3 regions of the Micromonospora sp. RTGN7 genome follow, and region 2 is predicted to be linked to each of the others. Evidence: riboswitches for the same ligand, from Rfam matches in the RefSeq annotation. Region 2 holds a riboswitch; each other region holds the start of a gene.
What was found. Region 2 has a riboswitch for cyclic di-AMP ahead of SNR22_RS19875 (hypothetical protein). Riboswitches for the same ligand answer to the same signal wherever they lie in the genome.

Region 1: it holds a riboswitch for cyclic di-AMP, as region 2 does, so the genes downstream of both, SNR22_RS15110 (NlpC/P60 family protein) here and SNR22_RS19875 (hypothetical protein) in region 2, are expected to answer to the same signal.
Region 3: it holds a riboswitch for cyclic di-AMP, as region 2 does, so the genes downstream of both, SNR22_RS21935 (transglycosylase family protein) here and SNR22_RS19875 (hypothetical protein) in region 2, are expected to answer to the same signal.

Annotation. Positions count from the first base shown of each region.
Region 1 is NZ_JAPZLF010000009.1:21,784-28,683, forward strand. Features, by position in the region: gene SNR22_RS15100 (NlpC/P60 family protein) at 1-738, shown strand, start outside; gene SNR22_RS15105 (peptidoglycan recognition family protein) at 877-2,868, opposite strand; cyclic di-AMP (ydaO/yuaA leader) riboswitch at 3,079-3,219, shown strand; gene SNR22_RS15110 (NlpC/P60 family protein) at 3,232-4,272, shown strand; gene dcd (dCTP deaminase) at 4,345-4,923, opposite strand; gene SNR22_RS15120 (pyridoxamine 5'-phosphate oxidase family protein) at 5,023-5,583, shown strand; gene SNR22_RS15125 (zinc metalloprotease) at 5,656-6,639, opposite strand; tRNA gene SNR22_RS15130 (tRNA-Gly) at 6,862-6,900, shown strand, end outside.
Region 2 is NZ_JAPZLF010000013.1:42,027-54,221, forward strand. Features, by position in the region: gene SNR22_RS19825 (DUF2786 domain-containing protein) at 7-1,278, shown strand; gene SNR22_RS19830 (hypothetical protein) at 1,343-1,837, opposite strand; gene SNR22_RS19835 (CsbD family protein) at 2,011-2,184, opposite strand; gene SNR22_RS19840 (heavy metal translocating P-type ATPase) at 2,355-4,613, opposite strand; gene SNR22_RS19845 (hypothetical protein) at 4,627-5,622, opposite strand; gene SNR22_RS19850 (copper ion binding protein) at 5,652-5,861, opposite strand; gene SNR22_RS19855 (metal-sensitive transcriptional regulator) at 6,009-6,311, shown strand; gene SNR22_RS19860 (DUF305 domain-containing protein) at 6,379-7,008, opposite strand; gene SNR22_RS19865 (hypothetical protein) at 7,097-7,819, opposite strand; gene SNR22_RS19870 (hypothetical protein) at 7,935-8,285, shown strand; cyclic di-AMP (ydaO/yuaA leader) riboswitch at 8,415-8,546, shown strand; gene SNR22_RS19875 (hypothetical protein) at 8,550-9,572, shown strand; gene SNR22_RS19880 (carbonic anhydrase) at 9,667-10,443, opposite strand; gene SNR22_RS19885 (helix-turn-helix transcriptional regulator) at 10,658-10,996, shown strand; gene SNR22_RS19890 (hypothetical protein) at 11,140-11,553, shown strand; gene SNR22_RS19895 (hypothetical protein) at 11,677-12,195, shown strand, end outside.
Region 3 is NZ_JAPZLF010000016.1:76,707-88,901, reverse strand. Features, by position in the region: gene SNR22_RS21965 (HAMP domain-containing sensor histidine kinase) at 1-311, opposite strand, end outside; gene SNR22_RS21960 (response regulator transcription factor) at 308-994, opposite strand; gene SNR22_RS21955 (STAS domain-containing protein) at 1,147-1,593, shown strand; gene SNR22_RS21950 (GlsB/YeaQ/YmgE family stress response membrane protein) at 1,625-1,894, shown strand; gene SNR22_RS21945 (BON domain-containing protein) at 1,933-2,229, shown strand; gene SNR22_RS21940 (VOC family protein) at 2,351-2,722, opposite strand; gene SNR22_RS21935 (transglycosylase family protein) at 3,639-4,310, opposite strand; cyclic di-AMP (ydaO/yuaA leader) riboswitch at 4,310-4,483, opposite strand; gene htpG (molecular chaperone HtpG) at 4,986-6,902, opposite strand; gene SNR22_RS21925 (hypothetical protein) at 7,003-7,230, opposite strand; gene SNR22_RS21920 (metalloregulator ArsR/SmtB family transcription factor) at 7,491-7,832, shown strand; gene SNR22_RS21915 (SRPBCC family protein) at 7,836-8,342, shown strand; gene SNR22_RS21910 (MerR family transcriptional regulator) at 8,617-9,342, opposite strand; gene SNR22_RS21905 (DUF6194 family protein) at 9,427-11,019, shown strand; gene SNR22_RS21900 (aminotransferase class I/II-fold pyridoxal phosphate-dependent enzyme) at 11,424-12,195, opposite strand, start outside.

The sequences.
Region 1 (6,900 bases), on a different contig from region 2:
AAGAAGATCGAGCCGCTCACGCTCGAGACCGAGCTGGCGATGAACCGGGTCGGTGACCTTGCCTCCCGCTACTACATGTCCGGCCCGTCGCAGGACCTCGGTGCGCTGCTGGTCAGCACCACGCCGGGAACGCTCGCCGAGCAGCTCACCATGCTGGACCGGCTGGCCGCGGAGGAGCGCCGACAGCTTGAGGGCGTGCTCGCGGTCCGGGCCAAGTTCGACAGCCAGAAGCTGAAGCTGGACACGCTGATCACCGCCCAGGAGAAGCAGACCAAGGAGTTGGCGGCCAAGAAGACGCAGATCAACTCCGAGATCAAGCGGCTGCAGGCGTCGATGCCGAAGACCACGGTCTCCGTTGCCGGCTGCCCGACGATCGAGGGTGTGGTCAACGCGGCGGCCCGGACCGCCATCCGGACCGCCTGCGCCCAGGTCGGCGACCCGTACGTCTGGGGTGCCACCGGCCCGAACTCGTTCGACTGCTCCGGCCTGACCCAGTTCGCCTACCGGGCGGCCGGGATCTCGCTGACCCACTTCACCGGGGCACAGTGGAACGAGGGCCGCGCCATCCCGCGCTCGGAGGCTCGCCCGGGTGACCTGGTGTTCTTCTTCAGCGACCTGCACCACGTCGGCCTGTACCTGGGCAACGACCAAATGGTGCACGCGCCCCGGGCCGGCAAACCGGTCCAGGTGGCGAGCATCAACCACATGCCGGTCGCCGGCTTCCGCCGCCCCGGCTGACCTTCGGCGCAGCCCCCGCAGGGGGCCGCGCCCAGCCGGCGTCCCGGCGTGGTCCCCGCGAAGGCCGCCCGGACGCAGCGGACGAGGAAGGCCCCCGGTCACTCGACCGGGGGCCTTCCTCGTGCCGTGCGGCGAGCGTCAGCGGGGCGCGCCCAGCGGGGACGCCACGAGGTTCACATCGGCGCGGTCGACGTACATGATCCGGTGGCCGAACTGGATCTGCACGTACTTCTTCTCGCCCCGGATCACCGTCCAGTCGCCGGGACCGGAGCCGTCGAACGTGCTGGCCCGGTAGTACTCGCTGGGGAGCACCGCGCCGACGGCGTAGCGCTGGCCGGCGGAGAGGGTGTACTGCAACGGCGAGATCGGCTGGTATGGCACCCCGGCCGGGTACGCCGCCTCCTCCGGGTACGCCCGCCCGTACACCGGGATCGTCGTCTTTCCGGCCTTCGGGGTGGCCACCAGGCCGACGGTCCACGCGGCGGTGGGCGCGGAGGCCGGATTGTGGAACCACGCCTTCTGCCCGAGGTACCAGATTGCCGTCCAGTCGCCGTCACGGCCGGCGAGGGCGTACGTCTGTCCGGCCGAGGCGCGGGCGCCGTGGTCGGAGACGGCCATCGTGGCGGGCGTGCCGTTGGGGCGCAGCGCGATGTCGTTGACCAGCGGCGCGTCGGCGCTGGGCGCGGAGCGCAGCACCACCGACGAGGAGCCGCGCGACGGGCACGGCACGCCCACCGTGACGCAGCCGGTGAACGCGGGCCGGTTGGTGGCGAAGTCCGGGTCGATCCGCACCATCCCGGTCAGCGGGGTGGGCAGGTTCAGCTCCGGGGCGCGCAGCAGGTCGAAGTAGTGCGACCAGTCCCAGTAGGGCCCCGGGTCCCAGTGCATGCCGCGCACGTTCGCCGCGACCGTGCCGGGCACGTTGTCGTGGCCGATGATGTGCTGCCGGTCCAGCGGGACGCCGTGGCGCAGCGCGAGGTACCGGACCAGCTTCGACGAGGTGCGGTACATCGCCTCGGTGTACCAGGTGCCCTGGGCGGCGAAGCCCTCGTGCTCCAGGCCGATCGACTTGGAGTTGACGTACCAGTTGCCGGCGTGCCAGGCAACGTCCTTGGTCTTCACGTGCTGGGCGATGTGCCCGTCCACCGAGCGAAGCGTGTAGTGCCAGCTCACGTAGGTCGGGTCCTGGACCATGTTGAGCGTGCCCGCGTAGCTGCCCTCGGTGTCGTGGATGAGGATGTATTCGACCTTCTGCCGCTTCGGCCGGTCGGAGAGGTCGTGGTTGCCGTAGTCCCCGGGGTCGGCGCCGAGCGACTGGTACGGCGCGGGGATCCACTCGCAGGAGATGGTCGAGGGGCACTCCAGGCCGTCGGGGCGTGGCTGCGGGCGTAGGCCGAGCCGGTCCAGCCAGGACTTCTGCGGGGTCAGCGCGCGGGCGGCAAGGGTCACCCGCTGCCCGTCGTCGGTCACCCGGGTCTCGCCGGCGGTGATCTCGCCGAAGACCTCGTCGGCGAAGGCCGCCGCCGCGTCGGCGCCGTCCGCGCCGGAGTACCGGGCCACCGCGCCGTACCAGGCCGCCGGGTCGGTGGCGGTTCCGACCGGGGCGCCGATCTGCTGCTGGTACGACGCGAGCAGCGCCGCCCCGCCGCGGATGTTCGTCGGCGCGTCGGTGCGCAGGGCCGCCTCGTCAGCCCCGATGAGGGTGGCTGCGGTGTCGAGGGTCTGCAACGACTCGACGCTCGGGGCCTCGTCGGCCTTCGGCTGGGCGGGGGCCAGGGCGGTGCGGGAGTCGTCCCCGCGTGGGTCCTCGGCACCGGAGTCGTGGTGGGTGCCGGTCGGCAGGGCGGTCACGTAGTCGGCGTCGGTGAGGTGCATCGGCCCGTACCCCCCGCTGGTGCTCGGGGTGCCGGCGTTGGTGTCCCAGCGGGACTGGAGGTAGGAGACGCCGAGCAGGACGCTCTCCGGCACGCCGAACTCGGCGGCGGCGTCGGCATACTGCTGCTGGCGGTCGGGGGTCTGGTTAGCTGCGGCCGAGGAAACGGCGGTGCCGAGGGGTACGAGGGCCGTGGTGGCGGCCACGGCGGCGGCGAGCAGGATCCGCCTGCTCGACGACGCGACGGAACGGTGCATCGAATCTCCTGAGGGGTCTGCGGTTGAGGTCACCTTCCCGCCGTCGCCCTCCCTCCGTCAATAGCCTTCCCCCAAGTGCCTCGATGTGAAGGAAACTTCCGTCCCGGGCGTTACGGTGTGTCACCGCCCGGAGGGTTGCGGATCTATAACAGGCGTCTCTACTCTGGTCAATCGTCGGCCGGTAGTTGCACCGCCCAGCCGGGAGGTGACGGCCCGACACCGCCGAGTCGCCTCCGGGCGAACCGGGGACCCAGGTACGCCGGGGTGAATCCGCAGCACCGCTGCGGTAGGGCGCTCTCCCTTCCCGCCCGAACCCGTCAGCTAACCCGGTAGGCGGTCAGGGAAGAAGGAGAACTGAGCCCGGTGGCACACCATGCCCTGCGGCACCCGGCACGCCGATCGGCCGACGCCGACCGGATGCCGGCCACGCCGCGCCAACGCTGGTCACGCTTCACCACCGCCCTCGCCGCTCTCGCCGGCGCCGCCGTCGTCCTGACCGGCGCACCGACCGTGGCCCACGCCGACCCCTCGGTCGCCGAGATCGAGCGGCAGATCGACCAGGACTGGAACAAGCTCGAACCGCTCATCGAGCGGCACAACGCCACCCGCCAGGACCTCGCCGCCAAGCGCCGGCAGGCCGATGCGCTCGCCAAGCGGATCGGGCCGTTGCAACGCCGGGTCGACGAGGCGATGGATAAGGTCAGTGGCCTCGCCGTCGAGGCGTACAAGAGTGAGAACCTCTCGGGGATGAATGCGCTGCTCGGCAGCCGCTCGCCCAGCCAGCTCATGGGGCAACTGGAGATGCTCGACCAGTTCGCCGAGCGCCAGCAGCGCGAGGTCCGGACGGTCATCGACCTCCGCGACGAACTGGCCGCGAAGAAACGGCCGCTGGACGAGATGGTCATCCAGCTTGCCCGCACCGAGGCGCAGCTCGCGGCCAAGCGGAAGCAGATCAACACCGAGATCGACCGGCTCCAGAAGCTACGGCTCACGGTGTACGGCAACGGTGGCGGCGGCTCGCTGCGCCCCGCGCCCTGCCCGGCCGCCTACCCCGGCGGCGGCGCGGGGGTCGCGGTGAAGTTCGCCTGCGCCCAGATCGGCAAGCCCTACGTCTGGGGCGCCGAGGGACCGAACTCGTACGACTGCTCGGGCCTGATGCTGGCCGCCTGGGCCAAAGCCGGCGTGTCGCTGCCGCACAACGCCGCTCAGCAGCGATCGGTGACCGCCCGAGTGAGCCGCGCCGACCTGCGCCCCGGCGACCTGGTCTTCTACTACGCCGACCTGCATCACGTCGGCATGTATGTGGGCAACGGCTGGGTGGTGCACGCCTCCCAGGCCGGCCAGCCCATCAAGATGAAGCGCGTCGACGACGGCCAGATCAACAGCTACGGCCGCCCCGCCTGAGAGGGGTAAGGAGGGGCCCCTTCTTAACGCATACGGTCGAGAAGGGGCCCCTTCTCACACCCAAGAGGGGCGTCAGCGGGTCGGCCAGGTGCGCCAGCTCTGCCAGGAGCGGCTCGGGGTCGGGCCCCGCTGCCCCTGGTAACGCGAGCCGTAGACCGCCGAACCGTACGGGTGCTCCGCCGGCGAGGAGAGCCGGAAGATGCAGAGCTGGCCGATCTTCATGCCCGGCCAGAGCGTGATCGGCAGGTTCGCCACGTTGGACAGCTCCAGGGTGACGTGCCCGGAGAAACCCGGGTCGATGAACCCGGCGGTCGAGTGGGTGAGCAGACCCAACCGGCCCAGCGAACTCTTGCCCTCCAGCCGGCCCGCGAGCTGGTCGCCGAGCGAGATGACCTCCAGCGTGGAGGCGAGCACGAACTCCCCGGGATGCAGCACGTACGGCTCGCCGTCGGGCACCTCCACCGGGGAGGTCAACTCGTCCTGCTGCACCGACGGGTCGATGTGTGTGTAAAGGTGGTTGTTGAAGACCCGGAAGAGCTTGTCGAGGCGTACGTCGATGCTCGACGGCTGCACAAGGGTGGGCTCGAACGGCTCCAGCGCGAGCGTCCCGGCCTTCAGCTCGTTGACGAGATCGCGGTCGGAGAGCAGCATCGCCACACCATAGCGAGCCTGGTCGGTGGGTCTGTCATCGCCCGCTGCGCCCGGCGTGCCGCGCTCGCCTGTCGTACAGGTGTTCGATAGAATGTCCACATGGCTTCCTGGTCCGAATTCGCCGCTGACGAGCCACGACTCGCCGGCGGGATCCGCCTCCTCATGCAGCAGTACGGGCCGGGCTTCGGCTACCTGGCCACCGTCCGCGCCGACGGTGGGCCCCGGGTGCACCCGGTCTCCCCGGTGATCACCGACGACGGGCTCTTCTGCTTCATCATCGACTCGCCGAAGCGGCGCGACCTCGAACGCGACGGCCGCTACGCGCTGCACTCCTTCCCGCCGGAGGACAGCGACGACGAGGCGTACGTGGCGGGACACGCGTGGCCGGTGACCGACCAGGCCCGGATGGCCCGGCTCGCCGAGCTGGGGCGGGCCGCCCCGCAGGTGGACTGGCGGCTGTTCGAGTTCACCGTCGACGTGGCGATGCTCGCCCGCCGCTACCAGGGTGGCGCCGTCTTCCCGGGCGGCGGCCCGGGGCAGCCGGCCGTGCAGGTGTGGCTCGACCCCCGAGCCGCCGGTGACCCGGGCGGCGCCCCGGTGGGCGTACCGGATCAGGGGCCGGCCCGGCACGCCCGCAACGCCCACCGCGCGGCGGCCTGACCCCCCGACGACGCCGGTGCCGGCCCCGTCGAAGGACGGAGCCGGCACCGGAGGGTCAGGAACAGGGGAGCGTCAGGCCGCGCGGTACGCGTTCCACGCGGTCAGCATCCGGCTCGCCTGCCCGGTGGTGAACTGGTACATGCACGAGTCGTAGGTGTAGTCCATGAAGTTGGTGATCGGGTCCAGGCCGGTGGCGGTGCAGGTGTTCCGCCCGGTCGGGCACTGGTACGCCGGCGAGGCCTCCGCCGGGGTGTCACCCACGCTGTCGCCCGAGCCGGAGCAGCCGCCCTGGAAGGTGTGGTACAGGTTCAGCCAGTGGCCGACCTCGTGGGTGCCGGTGTCGCCCTGGTTGTAGTTGGTGGCGGTGCCGCCCGGCAGCGACTCGCTCAGCGCGACGACGCCGTCCATACTGCTCAGCTTCCGCTGCGGGAAGGTCGCCCAGCCGAGCAGGTCGTCGCTCAGCTCGCCGAGGTACATGTTCAGGGTGTTCTTGCCGCCCTCACGCAGCGAGGTCTTCATCGAGCGCTCGGCCGACGAGCCCGACACGATCGGGTACCACGCCGGGTTCGTGACCCGGTTGATCTTTTGGAGCTGGAAGCTGAAGGCGGTCGCCGCGCCGCCGGTGCCACCGCTGTAGGCATTGTTCAGCACGGTGATCTGCGAGGTGATCAGCGAGTCCGGGATGTTGCCGCCGGCCCGGGTGCTGTTCTCCTGGATGACGTGCACGACGACCGGGATGGTCACGGTGGCGAGCGTGCCGGCGCCGGCGCCGGCACGGAAGTTGGCCCGCTCGCGCAGGGCGCCAGCCAGGTCGGCCTCGCGCTCGCGGACCTGTGCGGCGGTCAGCTCGTTGGGTTCGTGCTTGGCCTGCGCGCCCGCCTTGACCCGGGCGTCGGAGTGCACGTCGGCCGGCTCGGCGCAGATCTCCGCCGGGGCGGCGGAGAAGGCCGAAGCGGCCGGAACGACGCCCACGGCAGCGGTGCTGAGCAGCAGCGCGAGGGTCGTCGACGCGACGCCTGCGGTGCGCCGGGTCAGCAGGTTGGGACGGAGTCCCATGGGCCCACCTCTTTCTGGCAGCGCGGCAGGGGGTGTGTCGCGCCATGGCTGAAACGTGCGGCAGACGTTACAACCGATCGAGGGATTTGAGAACGGCTATATATTGCCGGCGTGAAACTTTTACGGTTCATCGATGGCTCGGGGGATCGCGGGGAGGTCGGCGGCGCGCGACGGGGTGCCTGGATGCACCCGGCGACGCCGTCGGGTACAGTGGTGCCGCCTGCGGGTGTAGTTCAATGGCAGAACATCAGCTTCCCAAGC
Region 2 (12,195 bases):
ACACCCGTGCCGGACCCCGATGAGCTGGTCGCCGATGCCCTCGCGGCGGCGCGCGGCACTGACGTACGCGCTGCGGAGCGGCAGCTGGACCGGCTCGTGGTCGGTGCCGGCATCGCGGACGGCCCGGCCGCGGTGGACACCGCCCTGATGGCTCGCCTGCTGCGCGGCGTGGGCCGGCTCTGGGGGCGGGGTTGGCAGCCGGTGGACCTGGCCCGGATCGCGGCCCGCCGGCTCGGCCCGCCGGCGGGGCGGCTGGTGGTCGACCTGACCGCCGCACAGCGCCGGGACCAGCCCGACCCGGTGCCCGCGTGGTGGGACGACCAGCTCGCCGGCCTCGACGCGGCCCTGTGGTGGGACGACGACCGCCGGTATCTGACGGCCTGGGCGGCCCGGGAGGGCACCGACCGGATCGCCGCCCTGCGCGACGTGGTCGACGTGCTGGCGCTGGTGGAGGGGTTGCCACCGATCGCGGTGCTCCGCCCGCCGCCCGGCACGGCCGGCGCGGCGATGGTGACGCCGCGAGGCGGCAGCGGTTCCCGGATGCTCGACCGGGTACGGGCCCTGCTGGCCAAGGCCGAGTCGACCACCTTCCCGGCCGAGGCGGAGGCGCTGACCGGGAAGGCGCAGGAGTTGATGGCCCGGCACAGCATCGACGTGGCCCTGGTGGAGGCGACCGCCGAGCGGACCGACGTGCCCGGCGGCGTGCGGCTCGGCACGGAGCCGCCGTATCCGGGGGCGAAGGCGCTGCTGGTGCAGGAGGTGGCAGCGGCGAACCGGTGCGAGTCGATCTGGTCCGACGACCTCGGGTTCGCCACCGTGCTCGGCTTCCCGGCAGAGCTGGCGGCCGTCGAGCTGCTCTACACCTCGTTGCTGGTGCAGGCCACCGCCGCGATGCTGCGCGGCCGGACCGAGCGCCGGTCGAAGGGCAGCAGCCGGCGCACGAAGGGGTACGACGAGTCCTTCCTGAACGCGTTCGCGCTGCGGATCGGCGAGCGGCTGCGCTCGGCCACCGACGAGGCGAGCCGGGAGGCGGCCCAGGAACCAGGTGCGGAACGGCTACTGCCGGTGCTCGCGGCCCGCACGGACGCGGTGCGGGAACGGCTGGACGACCTCTTCCCCGGGATCACCAGCAAGCGGCTCACGATCGCCGACGAGGAGGGCTGGTCCTCCGGCACCTCCGCCGCCGACCGGGCGTCCCTGGACCCGGCGTCACGCGCGCCCCGGCCGTTGCGCGGCCGGCCAGCCCGTGACGCCGGGGTTGGCCGGCCGGCCCGCTGACGGCCCGCCCGTGACGCCGGTGCTGCCCGTGCAGCCGGTGAACGGCCGGCGGTGACCGGGCCGGTCAGAAGCGGCACTCCCGGGTCAGCTTCGGCGGGATGTCGACGTAGGTCGAACCCAGCCACTTCACCGGGCTGGTCGACCGGGCACCCGCGTCGAGCTGCTTCGCGGTGTCGGTGAGCAGCGCCTCGATCTCGCGGTCCTCGGCCCGCGACGCCTGCTCGCGGACGTCGTCGGCGAGGTCGTCGAGGGTCGCCTTGAGCCGGGCATTGAGCTGCTCGCTGGTCTCCTCTGCCCGGGTGGCAGCCGCCGACTCCGCGGCGATCTCCTTGCTTCCGGCCAGGAGCAGCTTGTCGACCGCCCGGCACACCTGGTCCGTGTTGGCGGCCGTGACCCCGCCCGAGGATCCCGACGGCTCCGGGGCTGCGCCGGTGGGCTGCTCGGCCGAGGCCGTCGTGGGCGGCGCGGCGGCCGGTTCCCCTGCGCCGTCCTCGGCCGACTGGCAGCCGGCGGCGAACGCGGCCAGGGTCACCAGGGCGGTGACACGAAGCAAGGTCACGGCATGACGAGACATGTTCTCCCCGTTCGGGTTGTGGACCGTCCCAGCATGCCGGAGCCTGTCACGAACCGGGGCCCGGCGGTCCACCTCCCGGGGCGCCCGTTGAGGGGGCGGCCACCGGCACGCAAAACGCCGGACCGGCGAAGGGCCGGCCCGGCGCGCGTACGAGCTTTTTAGCTCTTGAAGGCATCCTTGATTTTCTCGCCGGCCTGCTTGAGCTTGGCGCCGGCCTGGTCGTTGCGACCCTCGGCCTCCAGGCGCTCGTTGTCGGTGGCCCGGCCGGCGCCTTCCTTCAGCTTGCCGGCGGCGTCCTCGGACGTGTTGGCGATCTTGTCGTCGATACCCATGTGAACCTCCAGCGTTGCGGCTTGCTCAGTTCTTCGACGAGGTGGATGTACCCCGCCTTCCGGCCCTCCAACCGTCGCCACCGGCAAATACTCACCCAACGTGACCACCGTCGCAGGCCCCGGCGCGGTCCGCTCCGGCCGGCCGGCCGGGGTGCGCGCGACGGGCCCGGTCAGGCCGCCGACCGGAAGCGGCGTAGGCGGAGGCTGTTGGCGACGACGAAGACCGAGGAGAAGGCCATCGCGGCACCGGCGATCATGGGGTTGAGCAGGCCTGCGGCGGCCAACGGCAAGGCGGCCACGTTGTAGGCGAAGGCCCAGAACAGGTTGCCCTTGATGATCGCCAGGGTGCGGCGGGAGAGCCGGATCGCGTCCACGGCGGCGGTCAGGTCACCCCGGACCAGAGTCAGGTCGCTGGCCTCGATCGCCACGTCGGTGCCGGTGCCCATGGCCAGCCCCAGGTCGGCCTGGGCCAGGGCGGCGGCGTCGTTGATCCCGTCGCCGACCATGGCCACGGTCCGGCCCTGCGCCTGGAGCCGCTTCACCACGTCCACCTTGTCGGCGGGCAGCACCTCGGCGGTCACCTCGTCGATGCCGACCTCGGCGGCCACCGCCTTCGCCACCGTGGCGTTGTCGCCGGTGAGCAGCACCGGGGTCAGGCCGAGGGCGCGCAGCCCGGCGACCGCCGCCGCGCTGGTCGGCTTGACCACGTCGGCCACCGCGAGGACACCCCGGGCCCGCCCGTACCAGCCGGCCAGCACCGCCGTCCGGCCGGCGGCCTCGGCGCCGGTCGCCGCCCGTTCGACCTCCTCCGGTACGTCGAGTCCGCGCTCGCGCAGCAACCGGAGCCGCCCCACAATCACCTCGCGGCCGTCGACGGTCCCGGTGACGCCGAGCCCCTCGGCGTTGGCGAAGCCGGTGACCGTGGCGAGCGGCCCCGCGTCGGCGGCCCCGGCAGCGACGGCCCGGGCGATCGGGTGCTCGCTGGCGGCCTCCAGCGCCCCGGCCAGCCGGAGCAACTCGGCGGCGTCGGTGCCGTCGGCGGGAAGCACGTCGACCAGGGTCATCTTCCCGGTGGTGACGGTGCCGGTCTTGTCCAGCAGCACGGTGTCCACCTGCCGGGTGGATTCCAGCACCTCCGGGCCCTTGATCAGGATGCCGAGCTGGGCGCCCCGCCCGGTGCCGACCAGCAACGCGGTCGGGGTGGCCAGGCCGAGGGCGCACGGGCAGGCGATGATCAGCACCGCCACGGCGGCGGTGAACGCGGCGGTCGGGCCGGCCCCCGAGCCGAGCCACCAGCCCAGCGTGCCGACGGCGAGCGCGATCACGATCGGGACGAACACCCCGGAGATCCGGTCGGCCAGCCGCTGCACGGCCGCCTTGCCGGTCTGGGCCTGCTCGACCAGCTTCGCCATCTGCGCGAGCTGGGTGTCGCCGCCGATCCGGGTGGCGGTGACCACCAGCCGGCCGCCCGCGTTCACGGTGGCGCCGACCACGGCGTCACCAGGGCCGACCTCGACCGGGACGGACTCACCGGTGAGCATGCTGGCGTCGACGGCCGAGGTGCCGTCGTCGACCACCCCGTCGGTGGCGATCTTCTCGCCGGGGCGGACCACGAACCGGTCCCCCACGGCGAGCTGGTCCACCGGGACCCGGATCTCCACCCCGTCGCGCAGCACCGCGACGTCCCGGGCACCCAACTCCAGCAGGGCACGCAGTGCCGCCCCGGCGGTCCGCTTCGAGCGGGCCTCGAAGTATCGGCCGGCGAGGAGGAACACGGTCACCCCGGCCGCCGCCTCCAGGTAGATGTTGCCGGCGCCGTCGGTGCGGGTGATGCCGAGGCTGAACGGGTGGGTCATCCCGGGCATCCCGGCGTCGCCGAGGAAGAGCGCCCAGAGCGACCAGCCGAACGCGGCCAGGGTGCCCAGCGAGACGAGGGTGTCCATGGTTGCCGCGCCGTGCCGCAGATTGATGAACGCCGCCCGGTGGAACGGCAGGCCGCCGTAGACCACGACCGGGGCGGCCAGGGTCAGCGACAGCCACTGCCAGTAGTCGAACTGCCAGGCCGGAACCATGGCCAACACGATCACCGGCACGGCCAGCACGGCCGACACCCACAGCCGGGTGCGCAGCCCGCGCAGCTCGTTCACCGGTTCGGCGGCGGTCTGCTCCGCGCCGGCCGGCGCGGGCGGGGGCGGCAGGACCGCGGTGTAGCCGGTCTTCTCCACCGTGGCGATCAGGTCGTCGGTGGTGACGTCGTCGGCGTAGGAGACGGTGGCCTTCTCGGTGGCGTAGTTGACCGTGGCGGTCACCCCGTCCATCCGATTGAGCTTCTTCTCGATCCGGGCGGCGCAGGACGCGCAGGTCATGCCGCCGATCGTCAGGTTGATCCGGTTCGGTGCGACCGGCAGCGGTCGCGTGGACGAGGTCATCGCTGCCCTCCTGTCAGTCGTGCCCGTGCCCGGCACCGGCGCTCGGGGCACCGGTGGCGGTCGGGCTGGTGGTGACGGCCGGCGTGCTCGTCGCTGGGCCGTCGGGCACGGCGGTGACGCCCACGACGACCGTGAACTCGGCCGTGTGCACCGCGTCGCCGTGCCGGAAGTCGAGGTAGAGCCGGTAGGCGCCGGCCGAGGGGAACTCGGCGGAGAAGGTCACCGCCGGCCCGGCCGGGGTCCGCCCGTCGCCGGGCGCGCCCTCCGGGTGCACGTGCAGGTACGCCAGGTCCCCCTGGCGCAGCGCCACCAGGTGCCCATACGCGCCGAGGTAGGGCTGCAGGTCGGTGACCGGCGTACCGCCGCGGCTGATCGTCAGGGTCAGCTCGGCGGCCCGGCCCGGCTGCGGCGATCCGGCCAGGGAGACGGTGTAGCCGTCGACCGTGGTGCTGGTTGCCGGTGTGGGCAGCGGCCGGGCGTCGAGGGACCCGGGGACGGTGACGTCGACGCCGAGGGTCAGCGCCGGGCCGCCGGTGGGGGTGAAGTCGGCGAACGCCCGCCAGACGCCCGGGCCGCCGAGCGGGGACGCGATCCGCCAGGTGCCGTCCGGGGCCAGCTCCGGGTGGACGTGCCGGAAGCCGGAGAGGTCCCGCCGGGCGACGATCAGGTGCATCCGCTTGTCGTGCGCGACGTCGTAACGGGTGACGGGGGCACCATCGGCGCCGGTGATCCGGAAGGCGAACTCGCCGGCCGGCGCGACCACCGGGGCGAGGGTGTAGCCCCGGTCGGAGACGAGCAGCCCGCCTGGCAGGTGAGCTGCGGCGTCGTCGGTGGAGGAGCCTGCGCTGCCAGAGGGCTGCGCGGCACTGCCGTGGGTGGGATCACCGGCGTCGTGGCGGGTCTCGGCGGCCGGGGTGACGGGGTCGGCCAGCTGGCCGACCCCGTACGCCGCGCCGAACACTGCCGCGAGGCCGAGTGCGAAACCGCTCAGCTTCGTCGTCGTGTTCATCGGGTACCTCGGTTCTGTGCAGGGCGGCGTCACACGCCGACGAGGTCGTACCCGGCCTCGTCGACGGCGGCGCGCACGGTGTCGGTGGACAGCGGGCCCTCGCTGGTGACGGTGACCCGGCCGGAGGCCAGCTCCACCTGGACGTCGCTGACGCCCTCGATCGCGCCGACCTCGGTGCTGACTGAGCTGACGCAGTGCCCGCAGGTCATCCCCTGCACCTGGTACGTGGTGGTAACCATCGCAACTCTCCTCTCCCGGCCCACCATACCCCCGGGGGGTAATCGTGAGGCGGACCACAGCCATCTCCGGCATCCAATACCCGTGGGGGGTATCGCCGTCACCAAGGACCGTAGCATACCCCCAGGGGGTAGGCTATCCTGGATGTCATGACCACACCGACGCCCGCCCCGACCCGGGGGTACACCGCCAGCAAGGATCAGCTGCTCGCGCGGCTCCGCCGCGTGGAGGGCCAGGTCCGTGGCATCGAGAAGATGGTCGACGAGGACCGGTACTGCATCGACGTGCTCACCCAGATCTCCGCGATCCAGGCCGCCCTGGACAAGGTCGCCCTGGGCCTGCTCGACGGGCACGCCCGGCACTGCATGCGCGAGGGTGCCGCCGAGGGTCGGGCCGACGAGATGGCCACCGAGATGATGGCCTCCGTCGGCCGCCTCATGAAGCGCGGCTGACCGCACCCACCATCCCCGGCCGGGGGACGAGCCGGAGAGACCCGTCCCCCACCACCGGCCGCTGGCGTCAGAGCCGGGCGAGGATCTTGTTCATGTCATCGATCTCGCCCTGCTGGGCGGCGACAATCTCCTGGGCCATCGCCTTGGCGTCGGCGTTCGTACCCTTCGCCAACGCCTCCTTCGCCATGGTGATCGCACCCTCGTGGTGGGCGATCATCATGGTCAGGAACTGCCGGTCGAACTCCGAGCCGGTCGCGCCTGCCAGCCTGGTCATGTCCGCGTCGGACATCATCCCGGGCATGCCGTGGTCCATCCCCGGCATCCCGTGCCCAGGCCCGTCCGACGGGACGGCGCGTCCCCATCCCGCGAGCCAGCCGGTCATGGTCGCGATCTCCGGCCCCTGGGCACCCTTGATCTGAACGGCGAGGCGCTTGACCTCGGCGTCGGCGGCCCGGGAGTCGGCCAGCTCGGCCATCTCCACCGCCTGCCGGTGGTGCGGAATCATCATCTGGGCGAACATCACGTCGGCGTCGCCGAACGTGGCAGACCCGCTCGCCGGTACGCCGCTGGTCGCGGCAGGCGGCGTGTCGTGGCCGGAGGAGGCGTGGTCGGCGGAACCGCAGGCGGTCAGGGCCAGGGCGGCGGTGAGCGCCCCGCCGGCCAGGGCGGCGCGGCGCGCGATCGTACGATTGGTCACGGTCTGGATCCTTCGGTGTCGAGTGCGTACGCAGGCAGGACGGGGACCCGGCCGCCGGCAGCAGAGGCCGGCGCCCGCGTCGGGCGTCCTACGTACGCGACACCGAGATCTCGGCCAGCCACAGGCCGATCGGCCGGGGCGGTGGGGCACGCGGACCGGCGGACGGCCCGCCGGGCCGACGGGCGGACAGGCCGGCCGACCGCACCCCGCCGAGCAGGAGCACGGCCACGAGCAGCGCCACCGCGAGCGCGCCGAACACCGCCAGGCAGATGCTCCAACCGGGCGGGCCGGCACCAGGATCGCCGGCGGGCAGCCACGCCGTCGGGCACCCGTCCACCGGGCAGCCACCGGACGGCACCCGCACCGGACCGACCCGCATCAGGCCGACGAGGAACACGGCGCCGCCCGTGGCGTGGCCGACGGATGGGGCCGCGCCCGTGGCGTGGCCGACGGGGAAGGCCATGCCCATCACGTCCGTCACGGCGGAGACCCTGAAAGTGGCGGAGGCGGCCGGATGTGCGCCGGCAGGCCCGGGCCGGTCGTGGCCACCACCATGGCCCCCGCCGGCGTGGCCGAGGGTGTGCATCCCGGCCAGCCCGACCAGGGTGCAGAGCAGCAGCACGAGCCGGGCCCACCGCCCGGCAGTCAGCACCGTCGCCGTCCGCACCCCGTCCACGCTAGCCGGCCAGACCGGGCTGTCCGCGCCGAACCCCACGACACCGCCCCCCCGGTCCCGGGCCGCCACGTCCCGGCGCAACGATCGGGCCGGATGTGTGCGCGACCTGCGTTCCCAGGCGAGAATGGCTATCATTCCGGGCGATGGTCGTCCGGACTCCGCATCGCCCGCCCCGCGCACCCCGCCGGGTGGCGCCCGACCCGGCGGCCGGACCGCTGCCACACCGCCCCGGCCCGCCGGGCGTGACGGCGTGGGCACCCGGGCAAACGTGCCCGCCGCAGCCGGAGACGCCGCAGGACGGGCTGGGCCGGGCGCGCAGGACGGCCCGTACGGCGCGGTCACCGTCCGGATGGGACAGGGGCCGGACGCGGGACAGCAGGTCGAGCTGACCGACCCGTCGTCGGACACATACAACATCGCCGAGCATCAGCGCGGCACCCCGCTGGCCTGGCTGGCGGTGGTGGTCAGCGCGGCCGGCCGGACGGCCCGGGCGGCCCGGCCCGACCCCACCACCCCTCGGCCCCCTGGGCCGATCAAGAAAGGAGCACGGACAGCACATGGTGACACTCCGCAGCGTGACCGGCAGTGGCGTCGCGCGTGAGAACCACGTCACTGATTACCGACAGCGATTACGAAATGACGCCTTTAGTTGGTATCCGGACGTAGATCCCCAGGCGGACTCTCGGGTAACCTCGCTGCCGGTCACCGCCGAAGGCGCGCAGCGGCGCCTGCGGTGCCGCCGCCCAATCGCCGAGAGGCGAACCGGGGAACCAGGTAACTGGGGTGAATCCGCGACAGCGGTAGGGGCCACTTCCGCCCCGAACCCGTCAGCTAACCCGGTCGGCGGTCGATGGAAGGGAACACTGTGACGGCACCCCTGCGCCGCTGGTTGACACCTGTGGTGGCCGTGTTCGCCGCGTTCGCGATTCTCGCCGGACCGGCAGCCCCAGCGTTCGCCGCGCCCTCCACCCCCAAACCCTCGGGGCACGAGGAGGACGACGAGCCCAAGCTGATCACTGACGTCATCGAGGCGGCCAACCGGGAATACACCCAGGCCAAGACGAAGCTCGAGAAGTCCAAGAAGCTCCAGCTTCAGCGCACCAAGGAGGTGAAGCAGGCCGAACAGGAACTGACCGCGCTCATCCCGCAGGTCAGCGAGATGGCCGCCCGGTCGTACCGGACCGGGCGGATCGGCCCGCTGACGGTGCTGCTGGACAGCGGCGGCCCGGACTCGTTCGTCAAGCGCGCCACCGCCCTCGACCAGCTCAACATGATCAACGCCCGGAAGCTCGCCGAGGTCAACGAGGCCAAGGAGCGCGCGGAGCAGGCCAAGCTCGCGCTCGACGCCGAGATCCGCGAGCAGCAGAAGCAGACCTCGATCATGGCGAAGAAGAAGTACGACGCCGAGAAGTCCCTCGCGCTGGTCGGCGGCGAGGGTTTCACCGGCGGCCTGGTCAACGCCACGTCCCCGGTCGCAAAGATCGCGCCGGGCCTGGGCTCGGACGGCGACTGGCGCTCCGAGTCGTGCAGCGCGGACGACCCGACCACCTCCGGCTGCATCACGCCGCGCACACTGCACGCGTACAAGGAGACCAAGAAGGCCGGCTTCAAACGCTTCGTCGGCTGCTACCGACCGGGTGGGCCGTGGGAACACCCCAAGGGCCGGGCCTGCGACTGGTCGCTGCAGAACAGCGGGTTCTCCTCCTGGCACAACAACGACACCCGGATGTACGGCAACAACCTCGCCGCGTTCCTCATCCGCAACGCCGACCGGCTCGGCATCTACTACGTCATCTGGAACCGGCAGATCTGGTTCCCGGCGACCGGCTGGAAGTCCTACAGCGGGCCCTCCAACCACACGGACCACGTGCACATGTCGCTGCTCTGACGAGCCCACCACGCGATCGAGGGCCGTCCCGCCGCCGTGCGGGGCGGCCCTCGCCGGGTCGCGGCCCGCGGAGCGCCTCAGGCCGCGGAGCGCCTCAGGCCGCAGCCGGGGCCGCACCCCGGGCCGGGGGGACGGCCGGGGCGGCCACCGAGGCGTCGCTGACCACCGAGGCGTCGCTGACGGCCGGTACTGCGGCCACCGTCCGCACCTCGCCCGCGTTGAGCCGGTACGACATCCCGACCACCGTGCACCGCCCGGCGGCGACCTCGGCCGCCAGCATGGACGAGCGGGCGAGCATCGCCTCGACGGTCTGTGCGATGTGGATGTCCACGATCCCGTTGATGTCCTCGACCCCGCGCTCGGCGGCCCTGCGCAGGCTCGGCACCACGGCGTCCACTACGGCCCCCAGATGGCCGGCGGGCGGCTTGCCGCTGCTGACCGCCGCCCTGGCGACCTGAACGGCGCCGCAGGAGTCGTGGCCGAGCACCACGACCAGGGGTACGCCCAGCTCGGTCACCGCGTACTCGACGCTGCCGAGCACCTCGGGGCCGATGGTGTGCCCGGCGGTGCGGACCACGAAGAGGTCGCCCAGTCCCCGGTCGAAGATGATCTCGGCGGCCAGCCGGGAGTCGGAGCAGCCGACGATCACCGCGAACGGATGCTGGCCGTCGGCGACGGCGGCGCGGTGGCCGGCGTCCTGGTTCGGGTGACGTGGCACACCGTTGACGAACCGGCGGTTGCCGTCGAGCAGCTCGACGACGGCCCGCCCCGGGGCGACCGGGCCCCGGTGGTTGCCCGGGCGGCCGGCGTCCGGTAGCGGATCGGCCCGCCCCACGCTCGACTCGGCCATCGATGCACTGAAATGACTCATGCCCCACCACCTCGCCCTTCGGCCGTAAGACCAGCTCCCCCACGGTCACACGCAGCCAAAGGCACGTCAAGCATTACGTGATACACATTTCATACGTCGGGACGGTCTTGCGTTCGGGAAGGGCGTGCACCCGGGGCAGCAGCCTACCGTCAGCCGCGGGCGGAGGCGGGGGTTCAGCCGCCCCGGGCCGTGGGCGCGCCGGGACCGCCCTAGCATGTCGGACATGACGACGACCGCAGGCGCGAGCGGGGCCACCCGGAACTGGACGTTCCTCACCAACCACTCGCACGTGCTGCTCGCCATCGCCCGAAATCCCACCGCCCGGCTGCGCGACGTCGCGGACGAGGTGGGCGTGACCGAACGGGCCGCCCAGGCGATCGTGGCGGACCTGGAGGCCGGCGGCTACCTCCGGCGTACCCGGGTGGGCCGGCGCAACGAGTACACGGTCAACCCGAGGGGCCACTTCCGCCACCCGGCCGAGTCCGACCGCCAGGTCGGCGACCTGCTCGCCCTCTTCACCGGCGACCAGGCCGAAGAGGGCACCGGCTCCTGACCGCGGCACCGACCACGGTCAGCGGTCCACGGTCCTGCCCCGCCGGAAGGCCTCCGTCCGCAGCGACGGGCCGTGGCCCGGCTCACCCCCGGCCTGCGCTCGCCGGAGCTGCGGTCCGGACCGGACGGGGATAGGTTGGTGTGATGCAGCCCGCAGCGTTCACCCGCCCTTCCCGGCCGGTGGCGCTGCGCGGGTCCCGCCCGCAGTGGCAGGCGACGCTGCGGCGCATCAGGGAGTTGGGTCGCCTCGCGCTGACCGCCCTGGTCCTCGCCGTCGGCCTCGGCGGCGGGTCCGCCCTGGCCTCCGCCGCCCCCGCCTCCGCCGCCGAGGCGACCAGTCCCATCGTGGTGACCAGCCGGGTGGACGTGCTGCGCCCCGGGCCCGGCCCGGCCGCCGCGCTACGCGCCGACCAGTCTGCGCCGCGGGCCCTCGGTGGCACCCGGCGCCCGGCGCCGACCCCGCCGGCCGGCGTCGGTGTGGGGATCGTTCCGCTCGACCGCCCCGCCGTCGACCCGACGGGCGGCACCCTCGTCCGACGCGGACCACCCCGGCACTGACCCCGGGCCGCCTCGCGTCGATCACGGGCCGTCCGGGCGGGCCTCCCCCCGGCCGGCCATGGTTTCCGGGAGCACGGCGGGCCCCAGCCGTCAGTCCATGTCGTCCCACCCGAGGTGCCCCTCATGCAGACCGCGCTCTCCTCCGTCCTGATCGACGTACCCCTGGCCGCCGCCATCTGGCTGGCCCTCCTCGGCGTCGTCGCCGTCGCGGTGACCTGTCTGGTCGTCCGGCCGAACCTCCTGCGCTCCGTGATCGGCGGGCGGTTCCGCGAGGCCGCCATGCCGAGCCCGCTGGAGCAGGCGGCGGCGGACCGGGAACGCCGCCGCTACGCCGAGGAGGTGGCGACCGCAGCGCAGCGGGCGGCGGCCACCGCCCAGCGGCTGCGAGCCGAGTGGTTGTCCACCCAGGATGAGGTCGAGGCCGTCTGGCAGGCGTCCGAGGCTGCGGAGGCCGACGTCCGCCGGCTGGCCACCGCCGCCGCCCACCGCTGCCCGCACACCGAGCGCACCCCCGCCGAGTACGCCGACCGCGAGCGTTACCTGCACCGGGCCGCACTGAACGCGTACTGGCGTCGGGAGTTGTCCGAGGAGCAGCTCAGTGACGTCTTCGCCCACCGCAACGGCTGGAACCCCCGGCTGCAC
Region 3 (12,195 bases), on a different contig from region 2:
TCGGCGGTGCGGGCGTGCCAGTCGCCGTCGATGTTCAGCAGCGCCCGCCGGCTGCCGCCGGTGTCCAGCGAGCGCAGCACCTCCACCACGTCCGGGTCGTCGGTGTCCAGGCCGTTGCGCACCACGGCGGCGTCGAAGTACGCGGCCCGCACCGCGGTACGCTCCCGCTCGTCCATCAGGGACCGGCGGGTCAGCTCGTACGAGACCAGGGCCATGGAGGCGGCCAGCAGCAGCGCCCCGGCGGCGAACGCCGCGGTGACCCGGGCGCGCAGGCCGAGTCGACGCCGCGCGGGCGGGCGGGGACCCGTCATCGTTGCAGCTTGTAGCCGAGCCCGCGCAGGGTCACCAGGTACTCGGGGTTGGCCGGGTCCGGCTCGATCTTCTGCCGCAGCCGGCCGACGTGCACGTCGACCAGCCGCTCGTCGCCGGTGTCGTACCCCCAGACCCGTTGCAGCAGTTGCTGGCGGGACAGCACCCGGCCGGCGTGCTCGGCCAGCTCGCACAGCAGCCGGAACTCGGTGCGGGTCACCGACACGCGATTGCCTGCCCGGCGCACCTCCCCCGCCTCCGGGCTGACCTCCAGGTCACCGAAGGCCAGCACCGGCACCGGCTCGGTCACGGCCGGGACGGCGGCGCGGGCGCGCCGACGCAGGGCGCGCAGCCGGGCAGTCAGCTCCTTGATCGCCACGGGCTTGACGACGTAGTCGTCAGCGCCGGCCTCCAGGGCGGCCACGATGTCGTGGGTGTCGTCGCGGGCGCTGACCACCACGATCGGCACGTCGTCATCGCGGCGGATCTGACGGATGCACTCGAAGCCGTCCAGGCCCGGCAGCATCAGGTCGACCAGGACGTAGTCGGCCGGGTTCCGGCGCTGGGCACGCAGCCCCTCCTCGGCTGTGGCAGCGCCGTGGGCGTCGTAGCCCTCGTCCTCCAGCGCGAGCAGCAGCGCCAGTCGGATGCGGTCGTCGTCCTCGATCACCAGTACGGACGTCACACCGGAATCATCCCCAAGGCCGTCCGCCGATGGCCAACCGTGTCCGACGGATGACGGATTTGTCACGCAACTGTCACACGTCCGCGTGGTGCCCGCCACCCCCGACCGACACGGTGGTGGGCATCCGGGTCCGCGAGGGAAGGGGTACGGCCGTGACAACGCCGCTGGCACACCGGGAGTGCTCGATTCCCCTGGTCGAGGTGACCGTGACCGAGTTCGACCTGGCCTGTCTGTCGACGACCGGTGCCGTGTTCGACCAACTGCTCGCCCTGCGCCCAGCCCAGGTCGTGGTCGACCTGTCCGGCTGCCGGCACGTCGACGCCGCCGCGATCGGGCTGCTGCTCGACGTGCACCGGCGGCTCACCCGCGCCGACGCGGAGCTCACCGTACGCGACCCGAACCCCCGGATCTGGCGCATCCTGCGGTCCGCCCGCCTGGACCAGGTCCTGCCGATCGTCGTCGGCCGGACGCCGGAGGCCGACCGGCCCGACCGGTCCCCCGCGCCGGGCTCCTACCGGGCGGGACAGACGCCCGTCGGCCGGGCGGCCGTGCCGGTGCGGGGACTGCCTGACGGGACGTCGGCCGGCGGGCCGCGGTGAGCCTCCGTATCCTCGTCGCCCAGGAGCTGCCGTGACCGTCCCCGGGCTCGTCAGCGCCCTTCTCATCGGGCTCGTCGTCGGGGCCCTCGGCCGGCTCGTCGTTCCCGGCCGGCAGACCGCGCCGCGCTGGCTCACCCTGGTCGTCGGCGTGGTCGCCGCCCTGCTCGGCACCATCCTCGCCCGCCTCGTCGGCGTGGCCGGGTCCGGCTTCGGGTTCCAGGACGTGCTCGTGCAGGTCGGGCTGGCCGGGGTCGGCGTCGTCCTGGTGGCGGCCACCTCCGGCCGCTCGGACTCCGCCTAGACACGCCGACACCACACCCCGAGAAGGGACCATCCCCCGTGGTCATCCCCTGGCCGTCGCCCGACGACCATTCCTGGCCCGCCGAGCCCGACAGCGGGCCTGCGGATGAGGACGCCCGGCTCGCCGCCGCCGTCGCCCGGCGGCTCGGCGGCGACCCGACCGTCCGCCACGAGCCGGTCAGGGTCAGCGTGCAGAACCGGGTCGTCATCCTCACCGGCATCGTCGCCGACCCGCGGGCCCGGCGGGCCGCCGGGGAGTTGGCCTGGGCGGTCACCGACGTCGCCGACGTCTGCAACGCCCTACGGCTGTCCGAGCCGCGTCGTCCGCGCCGGTGAGCACGAGCCCCCGCGGTGACGTCCCCCCGTCGGCAGGGCGGCGGCGGTCAGCGACTTCAGGCCGGACCGGGGTGACCCGCCATGACGCCGAAGAAGCGGAGCCTGGGGAGATCCGCGCCCGCTACAGCTCGGACCAGACACCCAGTTCGTTGCCGCTCGGGTCGGTGAAGTGGAACCGGCGGCCACCGGGGAACTCGTACGGCCCCACCACCTGGCCGCCGGCGTCCTTCACCGCCTGCACGGACCGGTCCAGGTCTGCCGAGTAGAGCAGCACCAACGGGCCACCCGCCCGGACTTCCTGATCCGCACACAGACCGCCGACTTCGGGCGCGGAGTCACCGTGCGGGCTCCGGATGCCGGCGTACCCCGGCCCGTAGTCGTTGAACTGCCAGGCGAACGCTTCGGCGTAGAAGCGCTTGGCCAGGTCGAGGTCGGTGACCGTGAACTCCATGTAGTCGATGGCGTGGTGTCGATGCGGATATGGCTCAGACATGTTCCGCATCGTGCCCGCCGGGTACGACAACTGATCTCCACGCTGGAGAGTGAGGTCCGCTGGCTGGACCACGTCGAGGCGACTGTGCTGCGGCGGGCGCGACTTCGCCGGGCGCCGTTGAAGACCGTGGCCGGTATGTCTCGCTGTCGCCGAACCGGTCGCGGACCGCGTCGACGATCCGGTCGGCGGGACGCGCGCAGCGACCGGTACACCAGCCGGCGCAGGTCGGCCGGCGCGTCGGTGAGCAGCGGGCGGAGGTCGTCGGCCGTGAGCCAACCGGCGCGCAGCTCCGCGAGCACCGCGGCCAGCCTGCCGGCGGCGGCGAGGGGCCGGGCCCGGGCGGCGAGCGCGTGGTCATCCGCTGCCGGTACGGCAGGTCGTCGAGGTCGTCGAGGTCGTCGAGCAGGGCGGTGGTGGGGCGCGACATCGCGACAGCCTGCCCGTGATCGGCGCCGCCCGCCGACCCGTTTTCTCGTGATCGTGTGCTGATTCGGCGCCAGCGTCGCCGCCGATCCGCCGGTGACACCTGCACTGGCGCCTTTGCTCTGCTGCCCCCTGCGCGACACGCGGGGACCGCGACGGTTCCTGCCGTCCGCTCGTGCTGGCCTGTGAGGCGACTGCGCGGTACTGGTCGTTGCGGTGACGGCAGCAGAGCAAAGGGGACGAGTGGGCATGACCCATCCGGCACCCGGGCCGTCTGGACGCCTGCCCCGCCAGGGTCCGTGTCGAAGTCGGTTACCGCCGCTCGTTGATCGCGGCGACGTGCACGGGGCCTGCCCCACCCCGCGCCCAAGCCCGCCCAGTCGAGGGGCCGGGTTGTCGGTGCCCCGGGGGGACTGCCAAGCGCCCGGCCGGAGGACCGGCCGGGCGCTTGGCCTTGCGGGGTGCCGGGTCGAACCGACCCGCCCCGGGTGGGTCAGAGGCTGAGCCGCTGACCCGGGAAGATCAGGTTCGGGTGCTCGCCCACGACCCGCTCGTTCTTCTCCCACAGCGCGCGCCAGCCGCCCCGCACGCTCTGGGCCCCGGCGATCTCGGACAGGGTGTCGCCCGACCGGACCACGTAGGTCTTTCCGCCACCGGTCGGTGCGCTCTTCGTGGTGCTCTTCGTGGTGCTCTTCGTGGTGTCCCGCTTGCTGCGCGAGGCCGGCTTCTCGGTCCGCGTGGACCGCTCCTTCGGGGCGGCCTTCGACTCCGAGTTCTCCGACCTGGGGCTGGCCTTCGTCGAGCCGCCCTTCTTGCCGCAGGTCGGCCACGCCCCGATGCCCTGCCCGTCGAGCACCTTCTCGGCGATACGAATCTGCTCGCCGCGGGTGGCCAGGTCGGCGCGGGCGGCGTACTTCTTGCCGCCGTAGCCGGCCCACGTGCCCGCCGAGAACTGGAGGCCGCCGTAGTAGCCGTTGCCGGTGTTGATGTGCCAGTTGCCGCTGGACTCGCACTGGGCAATCGCGTCCCAGTTGACCGCGGCCTGGGCCGGCGCGGCCGGGCCGAAGAGGGCGACGGCCCCGGCGACGGCGCCCGCCGCGACGGTACCGACGGCGGCGCGGCGAGCGGTGACCCGACGGTGTCGGGCGGTGTGTTCAGTAGCCATGTGTGATTCCTCCACGCCGACGAGGTGAGCTGTCGGGTTCGGGCCGAGGAGCCCGGCCGCCACAGGCGGCTTCACCCCGAGGTGCGATGCACCGAGGAACGTGTGGTTCCCCCGCTCCTGCCATGGATCAAAGGAAACCGACGGCCGGCGGCAGGATTAGGCGTTACCGACCGTGGTGACCGCGTTGGCGGACTCGATCGACGTTAGGCACCGTCGGTGATGATTGCCCACCTCTTGTGAAGTTCTTCACCCGCTCGAGCGAACGGCCGCACCGTCGACTTGCGAGGCGGTACCAGCCATGCAGGGCGATCAGAGGTCCGAGTTCGATCAGGATGCAAGGCGATCGGGCACCTCGGGACGCTACTCAGCGTTATGTCGGTCCGATAGCGCACATCGGACGCCCGACACCGTCGGTGAACGCCGAAGGCTCAGTGGGACGGGCGTGGACCGAGCCCGGCGACGGCGGTGTCGGTCGCGCAGCTCAACTCCCCGGGTGCCAGTTGCACCCAGGCCGGCCGCCACACCTCGACCGCCCGCCGTCCACGCGGGCTGGCCTCATTTTCCCGTCCGCTCCGCCGCCCGAGGACCCGCACGAGAGGGGTGTGAACGACGCGCGCCGGGCATCCACGGTCGACGGTGTCGACCGGGAGCCCGGCGCGCGGGGCGTTTCGGCGGCTACAGGGTACGGGCCAGCCGGTCGGCGAGGATGCGGGTGAAGCGGGACGGGTCGGCCAACTCGCCGCCCTCGGCGAGCAACGCCATCCCGTACAGCAGCTCAGCGGTGTCGGTGAGCGCATCGGACCCGGCGGCGTCCTGCTCGTGGGCCTTGCGCAGCCCCTCGACCAGCGGGTGCCCCGGGTTGAGCTCCAGGATCCGCTTGACCTGCGGCACCTCGTGGCCCATCGCCCGGTACATCTTCTCCAGCGTCGGCGTGATGTCGTGGGCGTCGCCCACCACGCAGGCCGGCGAACTGGTCAGCCGGGTGGAGAGCCGCACCTCCTTGACGCTGCCGGAGAGCTTCTCGGTCATCCAGGTCAGCAGCTCGGCGTACTCCTGGCGCTGCTGCTCGCGGGCGGCCTCAGTCTCCTGCTTCTCCTCCTCGGTGTCCAGGTCGACCTGGCCCTTGGCGATGGAACGCAGCGGCTTGCCGTCGAACTGCCCGACCCGCTCCACCCAGACCTCGTCCACCGGGTCGGTGAGGATGAGCACCTCGTAGCCCTTGGCCCGGAACGCCTCGATGTGCGGCGAGTTCTCGATCATCGACCGGGAATCCCCGGTCATGTAGTAGATGTCGCCCTGGCCGTCCTTCATCCGCTCCACGTAGTCACGCAGGCCGGTCAGCTCCGCCGGGTCGTGGGTGGAGGCGACGGAGACGACGTCGAGGATCGCCTCGGTGTTGTCCGGGTCGTCGAGCAGGCCCTCCTTGAGCGCCGGGCCGAACTCCGCCCAGAAGGTGTGGTACTTCTCGGCCTCGTTGGCCTTCATCTCCTTGACGGTGGCGAGGATCTTCTTCACCAACCGGCGGCGGACCGCTTGGATCTGGCGGTCCTGCTGGAGGATCTCCCGGGAGATGTTCAACGACAGGTCGTGCGCGTCGACGACACCCTTGACGAAGCGCAGGTAGTTCGGCATCAGCGCGTCGCAGTCATCCATGATGAACACGCGCTTGACGTAGAGCTGCACCCCGCGACGGGCCTGCGGGGCGAACAGGTCGACCGGGGCGTGCGAGGGCAGGAAGAGCAGCGCCTCGTACTCGAAGGTGCCCTCGCCCTTCATGTGGATCGTCTCGAGAGGGTCGGCCCAGTCGTGGCTGACATGCTTGTAGAACTCGTTGTACTCGGCCTCGTCGACCTCGCTGCGCGGGCGGGCCCAGAGCGCCTTCATCGAGTTGAGGGTCTGCACCTCGCTGGTGGTCGCCCCGTCCTCGCCCGGGCGCTGCACCGTCATCCGGATCGGCCAGGCGATGAAGTCGGAGTACCGCTTGACGATCTCGCGGATCTTCCAGTCGGCGGCGTAGTCGTACAGGTGGTCGTCGCTGTCCTCCGGCTTGAGGTGGACGGTGACTGCCGTACCCTGCGGGGCATCGTCGATGGTCTCCACGACGTACGTGCCCTCGCCGGTGGACTCCCAGCGGGTGCCCTCGGCCTCCCCTGCGCGGCGGGACACCAGGGTCACCTTGTCGGCGACCATGAAGGTGGCGTAGAAACCGACCCCGAACTGCCCGATCAGGTCCGCGGACCCGGCCGCGTCCTTCGACTCGCGCAGCTTGGCCAGCAGCTCGGCCGTGCCGGACTTGGCGATGGTGCCGATCAGGCTGACGACGTCGTCGCGGGACATGCCGATGCCGTTGTCCCGGACGGTCAGGGTGCGCGCCTCGCGGTCGACCTCGATCTCGACGTGCAGGTCGGAGACGTCGGCCGTGAGATCCTTGTCGACCAGGGACTCCAGGCGCAGCTTGTCCAGCGCGTCGGAGGCGTTGGAGATGAGTTCGCGCAGGAAGACGTCCTTGTTCGAATAGATCGAATGGACCATCAGCTGGAGCAGCTGGCGCGCCTCCGCCTGGAATTCCAGCGTCTCGATCCGGTTGCTCACACCGACCCCCTTCAGTTATTCCGACCCTTCGCGCACAGGATACGAGTCGTCGCTACCGGTCGCGTCACCCGCCCGGCCCGGACAACCCCTCGATGCCAACTTATCGGTGCGGGTCGCGGGCCACTTGGGCGACGACTTCCCGGACGGCCGGGCGGTGGCGTAGCTCGGCCGGTGCCGTACGGTCGGCCTCGATCACCGTCCGACCGGCGTTGGCCGGATCGTCGGCCTGAAGGTAGGCGCGGGCGGCATCGAGCAGGTACGCGGCGCGGCGCCCAGGCAGCAGCCACCGCCAGGCGTCCCGCTGAGTCGTCTTCTCGTACCAGGCCACAGCGTCACGGGCTTCGCCCAGCTCAACGGCAGCCGCGACCCGGGTCAGGTCGACGCCGTCGCTCCGCCCCCCGGCGGCCGGCCGATCTGGGTCCCCCTACCTCGGCTACGAGTCCCCGAGCTCGTACCCCAGCTCCACGCTGCCCCCTCCCGGGCCTCTGGTGCGGCCCACTGCGAACAGCCTGCAATCGGTATCCGCCAAGACTCGCCCGATTTCCCCACCGGCTTGATATATTCCGTTATCGGAATATGATAGCTGCCGTGGCACGAGCAGCGACGACGTCGGACGCGTTCAACGCAATCGCCGAGCCGCAGCGCCGGGACATCCTGGCGCTGCTGCGGGCAGGTGAGTGGCCGGTGACCGACCTGGCTAAGGAGCTGGGGATGAGCCAGCCGCAGGCGTCCAAGCACCTGCGGGTGCTTCGGGAGGTGGGGCTGGTGCGGGTCCGCGGGGCGGGCAAGCAGCGCCTCTACGGCCTGGACGCCCACGGGCTGCGGCCGATCCACGAGTGGGTCGGCGGATTCGAGCGGTTCTGGAACGAGAGTTTCGACCGGCTGGACACCTATGTGCAGGACCTCAAGCAGACACAGCAGGAGGAATGACCGATGGCAGAGGCAAGGCAAGAAACACGGGCGGAGCCGGCGACGGCCGACCGGGAGATCGCGATCTCCCGGGTCATCGACGCCCCGCGGGAGTTGGTGTTCGAAGCATTCACCGAGGTCCGACACCTGTCGCGGTGGTGGGGTCCGGAGGGGTTCACCACCACCACGCGGTCCTTCGAGTTCCACGAAGACGGAGTCTGGGACTTCGTCATGCACGGACCGGACGGGACCGACTACTCCGAGTGGATCACCTGGACCGAGATCGTCCCACCGGAGCGGATCGCGCTGTTGCACGGTGAGTCCCGCGACGACCCGAACGCCTTCGAGTCGACCCTGACCTTCGCGCCGCACGGCACCGCGACCCGGATCGTGATGCGCACGGTCTTCCCCACCAAAGAACTGCGCGACCAGGCTGCGGAGGATTACCACGCGATCGAGGGCGGCGAGCAGACGCTGGGCAACCTGGCGGCCTACGTCGCCGAGATGACCCAAAAGAAGGATGGCCGCTGATGGCCGGGAAGGTGTTCTTCGGGTGACGCACCTGACCTACACCGTGCACTCACGGTAGCGCGCCACCACTCCACCCATAGCGACCCGAGCGCCCGCTTGAATCAACAGGCCACCACGGCCGACTGCCAATAGCAACCAAAGCTCGGAGAAGTCCCGTTAGGCAAGATTATCTTCTCTGATGGGGTGGAGTGGTGCCGCGTACGGTGATCGCTCGTGTCGGCATCGATGGGGTTTTTGTCGCAGGTGCCGCCCGCGTGGCATGCCGAGAACCCATTCACCCATCGGACGAGACGGGAGCGTCACCGTGAGTCAGCTCAAGAAAGGACAGGTAGTCCGCTAGGCGGGCGGATCCGGTGAGCATCGCTCGGCCGCGGGCCGTGATCCGCTCCCGCCACTGATCGATCGAGGCCGCCAGCGGGCCGGGCCCACCGGCGGAGTGAACCTGCTCGATCACGACCGCGATGCGATCCAGCAGGTAACCGCCGCGGCGCAGCAGATGGGCGAGTTCGGCGTCGCGCACGTCATCGGGTGAGTAGGTCCGCGCGGTCCGTGAACGGGCCGGGGCCAGAATGCCGGCGCGTTCCCATTTGCGCAGTGTGGCCGGGGTGACACCGAGCCGGTGGGCGAGGACACCGACCGAGACAGGCCCCTCCGGACCTGGTGTGGCCGGCGTGGAGGAAGCCAGCACTACAGCCGCCGCAGTGACCCGGTCCAGGGTCTCCCGGTCGCGTTGAAGCTGCACATGGGCGGTGTCGAGCACAGCCAAGGCTGACGGGAGGTCGCCGCAGAGGACCGATCTCATGATCTCACCGGCCGCGCGGTAACCGTATCCCGGAACAAGCGCGACGTACGCGTCCAGCGCGCCCGCATGGTCGTCGGTGTAGACCCGGTAACCGCTCGCCGTCCGCGCGGCCGGCGGGATCACCCCGGCCTGCTCGTAGTTGCGGACCGCCTGCGTGGACAGCCCGTGCGCCCGCGCCAGATCCACCGGCCGGTACACCACGTTTTGAGACTTCAACGGGCTCTTCCCCAGTTCGGCTCGGGACCAAGTTTCAACCGCTGGTTCAACGATACGGTTGAGGTCATGGCTTTCGACACCGAGTTGCAGTCCCTCATCTCCGCACGCCGGCCGCACCTACTCGCGATCGGTGAGCCCTACCACGGCGAGCTGGCGTTCCCTCGCCTGCGCAACCGGATCCTCGAGACACTCGCCGGGTACGGCTTCCGGTCGATCGCGATCGAGTCGGACCGGGCTGCCGGTCTCGCCATCGACGACTACGTGCAGGGCCGGCGCGACGACGTGGACTTGACCACCAGCATCAGTCACGGCTGGGGCACCCACCCCGCCAGCCGCGAACTGATCGACTGGCTGCGCGACCACAATGAAAAGCTGCCGCCCGGCGAGCACATCGCCTTCCACGGCTTCGACGCTCCAACCGAGATCACCGGCGCGCCCAGCCCCGGCCCAATCCTGCGTGAGCTGCGCGAATACCTCGGCGTACCGGCGCCCGACCTGGATCGCCTGGTCGGCGACGAGGGCCGCTGGACCGCGCAGGAAATCATGTTCGACGCGACGCGCTCTCCCGGCCGGTCACCAGATGCGGCCGCGCTGCGCGGCCTCGCCGAAGATTTCCGAACGCAGTTGTACGCCGACGCGCCCCGCCTCATCCGGGACACTTCCACGGAGTCCTGGAACCGAGCCCGGGTACTCGCCACCACGGCCATCGGCCTCCTCACCTACCACACCGCGATGGCCGAACCGGGCACTCAGTCGCAGCGGATCGGCCACCTGCTCGTGGTGCGCGACGCGCTGATGGCGCAGAATCTGCTCGACATCCTCGCGCACGAGCGGGACCGCGGGCCGATCCTGGTTTCCGCCAACAACGCCCACCTGCAACGGCACCCGAGCCGGTGGGCCACCCACTGGGATGGCCAGGACCTGGCAGCACAGTGGAACGGTGCCGGTTCGATCGTGTCGCCGTTGCTCGGGGACAGGTATGTGTACGTGGCCGGCAGCCTCGGGGCGAGCGGGCCGGTCGGCCTCGGGCAACCGGAGCCCGGAACCTACGAGGAGCGGCTCGGCCCGGAGACCGGGATCTTCCCACCTCCGGCCGGCAAAGATCTGCGCGAACGCGTGGTGGACCTGCTCGGGCACTCCCCGCTGGATGCGGGCACGATCGAGACCTGCGACGCGATCCTGCACATCGGCTCCGAGCCGGGAGCGGCCGACGCGGCCCGGATCACCGGCCTTCCCGGGGTGACTGAGACCCGGATCCAGCCGGGCTCCGAGATGCCGCCGTACACCTGGGGCGACCGGTTCTTCTTCGCCTGCGAGGATCGAAAGCTGCCGTTCGCCACAATCGTCCTGCACGACGTCCCGGGCTTCGACGAGCGGTGCCGCCTGTCCGAGCCCGGACGGTACCGGCTCAATATCGAGGTGGGGCGCGCCGAGTTCCGGAACCTGTTCGGCTACGGCCCGGAGGAGTCCGCCGCACACAGCGACGGGCTCGACTTCGCGGAGACGGACCGCTTGATGCCACATCCGGCCTACGCCGCGCAGGGTTGGGCGAGCGTGGTCAACCCGGGCCCAGCCACCGCGGACAAGGTGACGCGACTGGTGGCACAGGCACGTTCCCGCAGCGCCGATCGCGAGCACCGCAGGAGCCGGCGTCCGTAGTCGAGCTGCACCCGTGGGCCTCATGGATCCACATATGCCACGATCCGGGCACCTTCTCCCTGCTGGCGAAGGTTGCCTGCCGGGCGGCGCAGGTCAGCGGAGCGCGGGGACGGCCGGCGAGGCGAGCAGTTGATCAACGCGGTGCCGGCCGGGCCGCGACTGATGCCTTCGCGGTTTGCTACCGGTTCCGAGGGAAGACCGCAGCTCACACACAGCCGTTGGCAGGTGTGTGTGGCGGGGCCCCACCAAGAAGAACTTCTCCAAACGCCAGTCCTCAAAGGGCCAAATACACGGAATGTGTGGCCTTCGACGCACGTAATGGCCACGAATTCCGTGAATTTGCGCGCGGGCGTGGGCGGGTGCGGGCGTGGGCGGGGGGTGGGGGCGGGGGCGGGGGCGGGATGTTAGTGGGCGATGGTGTTCAGGGCGTGGGTGAAGTCGGCTAGTAGGTCCGCTGTGTCCTCGATGCCGGTGGAGACGCGCACCAGGCCCTCGCCGATGCCGGTTTCGGCTAGTTGGGCGGCGTCGACGATGCCGGCCCACATCGAGCGCGGGTGCACCACCAGAGTGCTGACGCTGCCCAGGCTGGCGGCGCGCTTGGCCAGCCGCAGTTCGGCCAGGAGGGTGGCCGCGGCGGGCCGGCCGCCGGCCAGGTCGAGGCTGAACACGCCGCCGTACCCGCTCATCTGCTTGGTGGCCAGGTCGTGCTGGGGGTGGCTGGCCAGACCCGGGTAGCGCACCCGGGCGACAGCCGGGTGTTCCTCCAGCGCCCGGGCCAGCGCGAGGGCGTTGTCGTTGTGCCGGGCCATCCGCAGCGGCAGCGTCCGGATGCCGCGCAGCAGCAGCCAGGCATCGATCGGGCCAAGCGTCGCCCCGGTGACGACGGAGGTCTGCCAGACCCGGTCGATCAGCTCGGCGGGGCCGACCACGACCCCGGCGGTGACGTCGGAGTGGCCGCCGAGGAATTTCGTGGCGCTGTGCCAGACCAGGTCCGCGCCGAAGGCCGCCGGGCGCTGGTTGACCGGGGTGGCGAAGGTGTTGTCCACGACGACGTACGCGCCGTGGGCGTGCGCCAGGTCGACCACGGCGGTCAGGTCGGTCAGCTCCAGCAGCGGGTTGCTGGGGGTCTCGGCCAGCACCAGCTTCGTCTGCGGGGTCAGCGCCCGGGCGAACGCG